Regions from separate parts of the Rhizobium indigoferae genome, predicted to be linked through region 2. Evidence: riboswitches for the same ligand, from Rfam matches in the RefSeq annotation. Region 2 holds a riboswitch; each other region holds the start of a gene.

Region 1 (3,270 bases), 1.3 Mb from region 2:
TTCAACAGCAGCATCCATTCATTGACGTGCGCATTTCGACAAACAATAATCGCGTCGATATGGCCGCTGAGGGGCTGCATTTTGCCATTCGCTTCGGCAGCGGCTCCTGGCACGGCACAGAAGCACTGCGTCTGTTCGACGCTCCGCTTTCGCCTCTGTGCACCCCCAGACTGGCAGACCGTTTAAGCTCGCCCGCAGATCTTGCCGAAGCGACGCTTTTGCGGAGCTATAGGGCGGACGAGTGGAGTACCTGGTTCGCGGCAGCTGATGTTCCGCCTGCGGCACAGGTCAACGCAGGGATCGTTTTTGACTCTTCCCTCGCCATGATGGAGGCGGCCATGCAAGGATTGGGAATTGCTCTGGCGCCGCCGTCGATGTTTTCCAGGCATCTGTCATCAGGGGCTATATTACAACCTTTTCCCACGACCATATCATTGGGCAGTTATTGGCTGACTCGACTTCAATCAAGGCCGCCAACGGCAGCCATGCTCGCATTTTCCGATTGGATAACGTCGCAGATCTCTTCCGCATCTCAATGACAGCTTCTGGCGGATCGCGATCCTCGACCTGACGTCGGCAAGGAGATCAGTGAATTTGGTGAGGCATAGACACGATAAAACATTTCGGTATGGCGCGCGCCATACCGAAATGCCCTTGCTTCTCAGAGGATGTTGCCGCCTTTGCCTATAAGGGCAGCTGCTTGCCGGCCTGTTCGCTGACCATGTATTCGGCGTACCAGTCCGGCCAGCCTTCGTCGTGCTTGCCGCCGTTTCGCTTCTCGTGTTCACCATGGGCAGTTGCCGCACGGCGGAGTGCTGACGCAAGCTCGGTCGACGTCGTGAATTTCGTCTCGTCGGCGTCGATGCGCCCCGGCAGCCGCGTGGTGACTTCCTGGAACAGCCAGCCGTTGCCGTCGGGATCCTTGAATGAGGCGAAGGAGCGATAGCTGCGATGATCGGGATCGCGGCCGGCGATCCGCAGGCGGCCGAACAGATAGGGTTCGTCCTTGCCGGCATAGACGCCGGCAGCGTCATGGAACACTTCGCTGACCTCGATGCCGCGGGCGATGAGATCGCGGCGAGCGGCCTCGATGTCGGAGACGATCAGGTAGAGCCCCTGGGCGGAACCGGGGGCCGCGGCGGTGACGTTCTTGCCGAAGATGATCGCGCAGCCGGAGCCGGGCGGGGTAAACTGGATTACACGGAAATCGGCATCATTGGCGAAGTCGGCGTCGAGCCGCCAGCCCAGGCCGTCGTAAAAGCGTTTGGCGCGATCGACGTCGGAAACGGGGATCACGACCACCTCGAGCTTGGTGTCGACGGGCTGTGTTCTCGGGGTCTCAATGGGGGTTTCACTGCGCATTGCATTGCTCATCTTCAGCTCCTTGGGGTTTTGGATGCGTTAAGAATGGCGATACATGTCAGTGGCCAGTGGACCACAGTGCGGTGAGGCCGTCGAATCAATTATTCTGTCTGATTTGGCCGTGTAGCGGAGTTGTATCGAAGCGGCGGGACTGTTCCCGCCGTCTTCTGTTCGTCGAACCGCTGACTACGCGGCAAGAGCGGCGCGGGTTTTGCCGATCGTCAGAGCTGCCTTTGCCGCTTCACGGCCTTTCTCGACGAAGTGCGCGCGGTAGATCTGCTTGTGATGCTCGGTTTCCTGATACTGGTGCGGCGTCAACGACACCGACAGGACCGGCACGCCCGTATCCATGCCGGCGCGCATCAGCCCATCGACGACGGCCTGGGCGACAAATTCGTGGCGGTAGATTCCGCCGTCGACGACGAAGGCGGCGGCAATGACGGCGCCGTAACGCCCGGTTGCCGCAAGATCGCGGGAAAGCAGCGGCATCTCGAATGCGCCGGGAACATCGAACACGTCGACCTGCTCGGGCGGAACGAGCTGGTAGAAGCCATCAAGGGCGCGGTCGACGATGTCGGCGTGCCAGCTGGCTTTGACGAAGGCGTAGCGGGTGGGTGTCACGGTAATCTCCTTTGGCGAACAGACACATCACCCAAGGCGATCACGAACGTTCCCGACGGCCGCAAGGGCGGCAGGAACGCACGTTCTCTTTCATCCGGACTATGACCGTCGGCTCAGGCATCTCACCTGATCTGCTGACCCTTCCTGAGAAGGCGCTCGCGGGCTCGCAATCAAAATTGCATACCGCCGGTAGGGACTTTCACCCCGCCCTGAGAACGGCACGAACAATAGGGGGAAGGCGGCGGGCTGGCAATAGGTCGAAATACTTTCGCGGCCGGAGCTGGATCAGGGCTCTCCAAGTGGCGATTTCGCTCGTTCGTCGATGGCGACGGGCAATCCCTCTTGCGGCGGAGGGGCATGCGCCTACATGCTCTCTGTGAGGACATCTAGGTCAGAAATACCACGACAAGACAGGACGCGCTGTCTCCGCCTGGGCGGGGCCGTGACAACCATGGGAGAGAGTGATGCCAGAATCTTTCGTCGTTCACCGCGAGGCGCATATCGCGGCGCCGCCGGCCGCGGTGTTTGCGCTGATGACCGATCCGGAGAAGATCCTGCGCTGGATGGGAACGGAAGCGCAGGTCGAGCCGCAGCCCGGCGGGCTCTATCTCGTCAACGTCACCGGCGCCCGCTTTGCGCGCGGCTCGTTTCGTGAAGTGGTGCCGGTTCATCGCCTTGCCTACAGCTTCGGCTGGGACGGCAGCGAGGTGGTGCCGCCGGGGTCGAGCCTGGTCGAGATCGACCTGATCGAGCAGGGAGGCGGAACGCTGTTGCGGCTCACCCATAGCGGTCTGCCCAGTGCTGATCAATGCGCCGGCCATGCGGAAGGCTGGGCCCATTACCTCGGGCGGCTGACCGAAGTCGCCGCCGGGCGTGATCCAGGTCCTGACCCTTTTTACGGCAGGACGTAGCCCAGCTTTCCGCCTTCAACATCGCCCGCTGCCAGAACAGGATGATTATAGGCTGGATCGGCCAAAAGTCTGAATTCTGTTCTAAAGCAAAGAGTTGGGGCATGAGGTCGTCCGAAAACCGCTCACACTTTTCGGCATCATGCTCCAGCGCCAAACATGAACGCGCAGTTCATCTCCAGTTCAATTTAGCGGCCATAAAGTGGGGACGGCTGGATTGAAAATGGAGTTCTCGATGAAAGCGCTTTCTATCGCGGCCGCCTTGCTCGTTGGCGGCCTCTCGATCGGCACAGCTGAGGCGATGCCGATGGGGACAATTAATGTCCAGAGCAATGTCACAAAGGTCGACTACGCCTGCGGTCGCGGCTGGCATCTGACG
Region 2 (3,270 bases):
CGCGGCGATCCGTCCTCGGCCCTGCTGGAAGTGCTCGATCCGGCGCAGAACATGACCTTCATGGACCACTATCTGGAAGTCGAATACGACCTGTCGGATGTGATGTTCATCACGACGGCAAATACGCTGAATATTCCAGCGCCCCTGATGGACCGCATGGAGATCATCCGTATCGCCGGCTACACCGAGGATGAAAAGCGCGAAATCGCCAAGCGGCACCTGCTGCCGAAGGCCATCAAGGAACATGCGTTGCAGCCGGAAGAATTCTCGGTCAGCGACGACGCCCTGATGGCGATCAGCCAGCAGTACACCCGCGAAGCCGGCGTCCGCAACTTCGAACGCGAACTGATGAAACTCGCCCGCAAGGCGGTCACCGAGATCATCAAGGGCAAGACGAAGGCCGTTCATGTGACGGCTGCCAACATCTCCGACTACCTGGGCGTCCCGCGCTTCCGCCATGGCGAAGCCGAGGGCGAGGATCAGGTCGGCGTCGTGACCGGTCTTGCCTGGACGGAAGTCGGTGGTGAGCTGCTGACCATCGAAGGCGTGATGATGCCGGGCAAGGGCCGCATGACGGTCACCGGCAATCTGAAGGAAGTCATGAAGGAATCGATCTCGGCAGCGGCCTCCTATGTTCGCTCGCGCGCTGTCGATTTCGGCATCGAGCCGCCGCGCTTCGACAAGAGCGACATCCACGTGCACGTGCCGGAAGGCGCGACGCCGAAGGATGGCCCCTCGGCCGGCGTCGCCATGGCAACCGCGATCGTCTCGATCATGACCGGCATCCCAGTGGACAGGCATGTGGCCATGACCGGTGAAATCACCCTTCGCGGTCGTGTGCTGCCGATCGGTGGTCTCAAGGAAAAGCTGCTCGCAGCGCTTCGCGGCGGCATCAAGAAGGTGCTGATTCCGGAGGAAAACGCCAAGGACCTGGCGGAGATTCCTGACAACGTGAAGAACAACATGGAGATCATCCCGGTATCCCGCATGGGCGAGGTGATCAAGCATGCGCTGATCCGGCGACCGGAGCCGATCGAATGGGACGGCACGGTAGAAACGCCCGTCATCGCAACGGTCGAAGGCCTCGATGAGACAGGCGCAACCATAGCGCATTGAGTGGCCTTTGCCACATTTACGCCCAATTGGGGCAAAACACGCAAAAAGGCTGGCGGAAACGCCAGCCTTTTTTGTGAAAACGTCATGTAGACGCTTGCTTTTCCTTGATTTGCAGGGCTTTTGGGTTTTCGGCGGGCCTGATGAAACCTATTCTGCGCCTAGCTTACTTTTGAGTCGTTTCATACCATTTAGAAAGGGGTGGAAACATGAACAAGAATGAACTCGTGTCCGCAGTAGCCGAAAAGGCAGGACTGACGAAGTCTGACGCGGCTTCCGCTGTTGACGCGGTTTTCGACGTTGTCCAGGCTGAACTCAAGAACAAGGGCGACATCCGCCTCGCGGGTTTCGGCAGCTTCACCGTTTCTCATCGTGCCGCAACGAAGGGCCGTAATCCGTCGACGGGCGCTGAAGTCGACATTCCGGCTCGCAACGTGCCCAAATTCACGCCCGGCAAGGGCCTGAAGGACGCCGTCAACGGCTGATCTGATATTATCCGTCAGCCGGAAACGAGACCGGTTGTCCAGGATTTGAGAGGGGTTCGGCTTTGCCGGACCCCTTTTGCTTTAGGAGCACTCTTGCCGCCGCGCGGGCTTTGATCTACGACATTTCTGTTCTCAGGGCGGGGTGAAACTCCCCACCGGCGGTAAGAGTTTCGGCTCGAGCCCGCGAGCGCCTTCCCTCGTGTCCAAGCGGGGGAAGGGTCAGCAGATCCGGTGCGATTCCGGAGCCGACGGTTAAAGTCCGGATGGAAGAGAATGAGTGTCGGTCGTGCGAAGGGCAGGGGTCTGTCCTGTGTCGCTTGGTCGTGGCTCATGCGTCCTGATTTATGTTGGTCCCTGTTTTGGATGAAAGACATGAATCAGACTTCCCTTGCAGTCTCGCCGTCCCGCGCCGTTGTCGGTGCACTCTGGATGGTGCTTGCCGGCATTGCTTTTTCGCTTCTCAACGTCGTCACCCAATGGCTGACGATGAAGCTTGCCTTTCCCTCGGCGTCGGCAGCCTTCTGGCAATATGGCTTCGCCTTCCTGTTTTCGTTGCCGTTCCTTAAGAGGCTCGGCCTCGCGGCGATGCGCACGCACTATCCCTGGCGTCACCTCGCGCGCGTCGCGCTTGCCGCGCTCGGCGTCGAGGCCTGGGTCGCCGGCCTTGCCGCCGTGCCGATCTGGCAGGCGATCGCACTGGTGATGACCTCGCCCTTCTTCATCATTCTGGGTGCCCGGCTTTTCCTCGGTGAGCGCGTCGGCCCGGCCCGCTGGGCCGCGACGGCGGCGGGTTTCACCGGAGCGATGATCATCCTGCAGCCATGGTCGGACGGCTTTGGCTGGGCAGCACTCCTGCCTGTGCTCTCGGCGCTGCTGTGGGGCGCCTCGTCGTTGATCACCAAAAGCCTAACGGGCATTGAACGACCGGAGACGATCACCGTCTGGCTGCTCGTTCTGCTGACCCCGATAAACGGCGGGCTGGCGCTTGCGGCAGGTTTTGCAGTGCCGACGGGTGCAACACTTGCCCTGTTCCTGCTGGCGGGGCTGCTGACCGCCGCAGCGCAGTATTTCCTGACGCTTGCCTATGCCGCAGCCGATGCCGCCTACGTCCAGCCATTCGATGATCTTAAGCTGCCGTTGAACGTGCTGGCCGGTTGGCTGTTCTTTGGCTATGCGCCGGCGGGTTACCTTTGGCTGGGAGCAGCTCTCATCCTGTCTGCCTCGCTCTTCATCATGCGAAACGAGATGCGCCGGGAGCGCAAACCAGCCTGACGTGGTCTGGCGCAAAATGTCGCCTCTGTCATGCCTCTGTCATGCCGCTCGCGCAGAAAACTCCTGTTTCGAATGTTCGACACATGGGGGATTTCATGACAATTTCATCGCGCAAGGCAGCGCTCGCTGCCGTGCTTCTCGCATCCGTTGCCTTTCCGGCCGCGGCCGAACCGGTTTTCAATCGCATCGCTTCCTTCCCGGTTGCGCAGAACCTGCCGGCTGACAAGGACAAGCTTTCGGTGAGCTCCGCCGAAATCATCACCGCGACCGACGACGGCAACACGCTGATCTATAGCGACAGCCCGCTCGGCGCGATCGGCTTCATCGACATTACCGATGCCAAGGCTCCGAAGGCCGGCGGCGCGGTGATGATGGACGGCGAGCCGACATCGGTCACCTC
Region 3 (3,270 bases), 880 kb from region 2:
CGGCAGGACGCGCTCGATGCCGTCATCGCGGAAATCGAGGCGGAGGGTGGTCAGGCCGTCGCCATATCAGGCGATGTCAGGGACGAGGCGCTGCAGGCAAGGCTCGTCGAGACGGCAGTTTCGCGTTTCGGCCGGCTCGACATCGCCTTCAACAATGCCGGCATTCTCGGTGAGATGGGGCCGGTCGCCGGGCTGTCGCTGGAGGGCTGGCGCGAGACGATCGAGACCAATCTCACCGCCGCCTTCCTCGGCGCCAAGCACCAGTCGGCGGCGATGGGAAAAGGCGGCGGATCGCTGATCTTCACCTCGACTTTCGTCGGCCACACCGTCGGCATGCCTGGCATGGCCGCCTATGCGGCGAGCAAGGCGGGGCTGATCGGCTTCGTGCAGGTGCTCGCCGCTGAACTCGGAGCGCAGAAGATCCGCGTCAACGCATTGCTTCCCGGCGGCACCGACACACCCGCCAGCATTACCAACGCGCCGGATGCCACGCCGGAGGTGCTCGCCTTCGTGGAGGGGCTGCATGCGCTGAAACGCATGGCGCAACCCGAAGAGATCGCCAATGCGGCGCTTTTCCTCGCTTCCGACATGTCGAGCTTCGTGACCGGCACGGCGATGCTTGCAGATGGTGGGGTTTCGATCAGCCGAACATAGAGCGGGCAAGGGAAGGTGCCGTCAGGTTATCGCTGCGGCACGTTCTTTGTTGCGGCGGGCTATGCCGCCGCAACAAAGGCATCGATCAGGCGACTTCGCGTATGTCTCCTTCCGCCTGGCGGTCGAGGTAGGCGACCAGATCCTCGATGGTGACGAGGGGTAGGTTGTGGCGTTCGGCGAAGAGCGTGAGTTCGGGCAGACGGGACATGGTTCCATCGTCGTTGGCGACTTCGCAGATGACGCCGGCGGGGACCCTTCCGGCGAGGCGGGCGAGATCGACGGCGGCTTCGGTATGGCCGGGGCGGCCGAGCACGCCGCGGGGGTTGGCGCGCAGCGGAAAGATGTGGCCGGGACGGGCGAATTCATCTGGCTTTGCGCGATCGTCGACGAGGGCGCGGACGGTGGCGGCGCGGTCGGCAGCCGAGATGCCCGTCGTCGTGCCCTTGAGATAATCGACGGAGACCGTAAAGGCGGTTTTGTGCGATTCCGTGTTGTTGGGCACCATCAGCGGAATATCGAGCGCATCGAGGCGCTCGCCTTCCATGGCAATGCAGACGAGGCCGCGGGCGTGGGTCATCATGAAGGCGATTGTTTCCGGAGTGACGGCATCGGCCGCGACCACGATATCGCCTTCGTTTTCCCGGTTTTGGTCGTCAACGACGACGACCATCTTGCCGCTGGCAATGGCTGATATGGCATCTTCAATTGTTGCGATAGTCATGCTGTCTGGCCTTTCAAGGGTTATGTCAGCGGGCTGACATGGTCTGCTCGGCTCAATCCGTGAGCGAGCCTTCTGCCCTTGGGCGAACAAACGTCAGCCGACTCCGTGATGGAGTGCGACTGCCCGTGTTGTCCTCTTCCATCCGGACTATACCGTCGGCTCCGGCATCTCACCGGATCTGCTGACCTTCCAGCAATTCAAAGTGCTACAGCGTCGTTTGCGCGTCTGAAAGACGCCGGCGCTGTGGTGCCGGAAGCGCTCGCGGGCTCCAGGATCACTCCTGATACCGCCGGTGGGGAATTACACCCCGCCCTGAGAACATTTCAAAGATAGGATCAAAAATAGGCAGATGGCAAGGTCAGTCGACCGGGCAAAAATGCAAAGCTGCCCTAACGCCGATGGACACACTGTTCACATGGAGGCGACGACCGGCTCGCCTTCAGTGCTTGGTTGGTGGTTTGGTCCTTCCATGCATGTCGTTGTCCCAAACCACTGCGCACTTTTAGGCGACATGCATCAGGACATGATCAGGCCGCCGTCGACATTGATCGTCTGGCCGGTGATATAGGCGGCGTCATCGCTGGCGAGGAAGGTGACCAGGCCGGCGACATCCTCTCCGGAGCCGGCCCGTTTCATCGGGATGCCCTCGACCCATTCCTTCATCAGTTCGCCGGGGGCGTAGTTGCCGAGCAGCTTGCCCCAGGCCTGGTCGTTATAGGCCCACATGTCGGTCTCGATGATACCGGGGCAGAAGGCGTTGACGGTGATCTTCTCGGTCGCGACTTCTTTGGCCAGGCTCTGGGTGATGCCGACGACGCCCATTTTCGAGGCGGCATAATGCGGCGTGTAGATGAAGCCGTCGCGGGCCTGGCCGGAGGCGGTGTTGATGATGCGGCCGCCGCGCTTGTGCTTGCGCATTCTTGATATCGCCTCCTGGGCGCAGAGGAAGACGCCCTTGGTGTTGACGGCCATCACCTTGTCCCACTCGTTTTCGGTCAGGTCCTCGACCCGGGCGATGGTAATGACGCCGGCATTCTGGATCGAGACGTCGACCGAGCCGAATTCCTTCTCGGCGGCATCGTAGAGGGCCTTGACGCTTGCCTTGTCGGTAACGTCGCCGATGAAGGAGATCGCCTTGCCGCCTTCGGCCCGGATCTGTTCGGCAACGCCGTGGACCAGCTCCTCGTTGGCCGAAACGACGAGATTGGCGCCTTCGCGCGCAAAGCGTCTGGCGATGGCAGCGCCGATGCCGCGGCTGCCTCCCGTGATCACGACCGTCTTATCTTCGAAGCGTTTCATGCTCTTTCCTTCCCGGTAAACAGCAAATCTGGGCGTGACCTGCCCTGCGATGATTATTGGAGCTCAAGCGGTTGCCGAGATAATCTTGGCGAATTCAGGCAGTCTTGAGCGCCGTCCGTTCGACAGCCCGTTCGATCGGCGTGAAGGGCGGGCAGACGACGATATCGCACGCCGTCTTGCCCGTTATTCCCTTCAGCGCCTCGATCTCAGCTAGGGAGGAAGCGAGACCGTTCATTATCCAGTTGCCGGCAATGAGCTTTCGCCTCGCCATCACCAGCAGCAGAAACCGCCGTCGACGAGAAGATCGACGCCGGTCACGAAGCTTGCCGCATTCGACAGCAAGAACACTGCCGGGCCTACCATCTCGTCCACCGCTGCCATTCGCTGCATTGGCGTTTGCTCTTCGAAGAGCTTGGTCTGATGAACCATCTCCGGACGGGTGTTCATGGGCGTTGCCGTGTATCCGGGGGAGATGGTGTTGACGCGAATGCCGCGGTCGACCCATTCCATCGCCATAGACTTCGACATATGGATCACGCCCGCCTTGGAGGCGTTATAGTGCGCTTGGCTCAGCCCTCGGTTTACGATCACACCCG

Evidence for each region. Region 2 has a riboswitch for FMN ahead of ribN (riboflavin transporter RibN). Riboswitches for the same ligand answer to the same signal wherever they lie in the genome.
Region 1: linked by a shared signal. The riboswitch ahead of U5G49_RS13450 (6,7-dimethyl-8-ribityllumazine synthase) and the one ahead of ribN (riboflavin transporter RibN) in region 2 are both predicted to bind FMN.
Region 3: linked by a shared signal. The riboswitch ahead of ribB (3,4-dihydroxy-2-butanone-4-phosphate synthase) and the one ahead of ribN (riboflavin transporter RibN) in region 2 are both predicted to bind FMN.

What each region holds. Positions count from the first base shown of each region.
Region 1 is NZ_CP140635.1:2,630,682-2,633,951, reverse strand. Features, by position in the region: gene U5G49_RS13460 (LysR family transcriptional regulator) at 1-539, shown strand, start outside; gene U5G49_RS13455 (VOC family protein) at 685-1,374, opposite strand; gene U5G49_RS13450 (6,7-dimethyl-8-ribityllumazine synthase) at 1,549-1,983, opposite strand; FMN riboswitch at 2,062-2,204, opposite strand; gene U5G49_RS13445 (SRPBCC family protein) at 2,448-2,894, shown strand; gene U5G49_RS13440 (GCG_CRPN prefix-to-repeats domain-containing protein) at 3,127-3,270, shown strand, end outside.
Region 2 is NZ_CP140635.1:1,352,195-1,355,464, forward strand. Features, by position in the region: gene lon (endopeptidase La) at 1-1,116, shown strand, start outside; gene hupB (DNA-binding protein HupB) at 1,323-1,598, shown strand; FMN riboswitch at 1,723-1,877, shown strand; gene ribN (riboflavin transporter RibN) at 1,962-2,870, shown strand; gene U5G49_RS06935 (esterase-like activity of phytase family protein) at 2,954-3,270, shown strand, end outside.
Region 3 is NZ_CP140635.1:2,237,194-2,240,463, reverse strand. Features, by position in the region: gene U5G49_RS11395 (SDR family oxidoreductase) at 1-654, shown strand, start outside; gene ribB (3,4-dihydroxy-2-butanone-4-phosphate synthase) at 740-1,375, opposite strand; FMN riboswitch at 1,502-1,699, opposite strand; gene U5G49_RS11385 (glucose 1-dehydrogenase) at 1,892-2,674, opposite strand; gene U5G49_RS11380 (hypothetical protein) at 2,769-2,909, opposite strand; gene U5G49_RS11375 (SDR family oxidoreductase) at 2,945-3,270, opposite strand, start outside.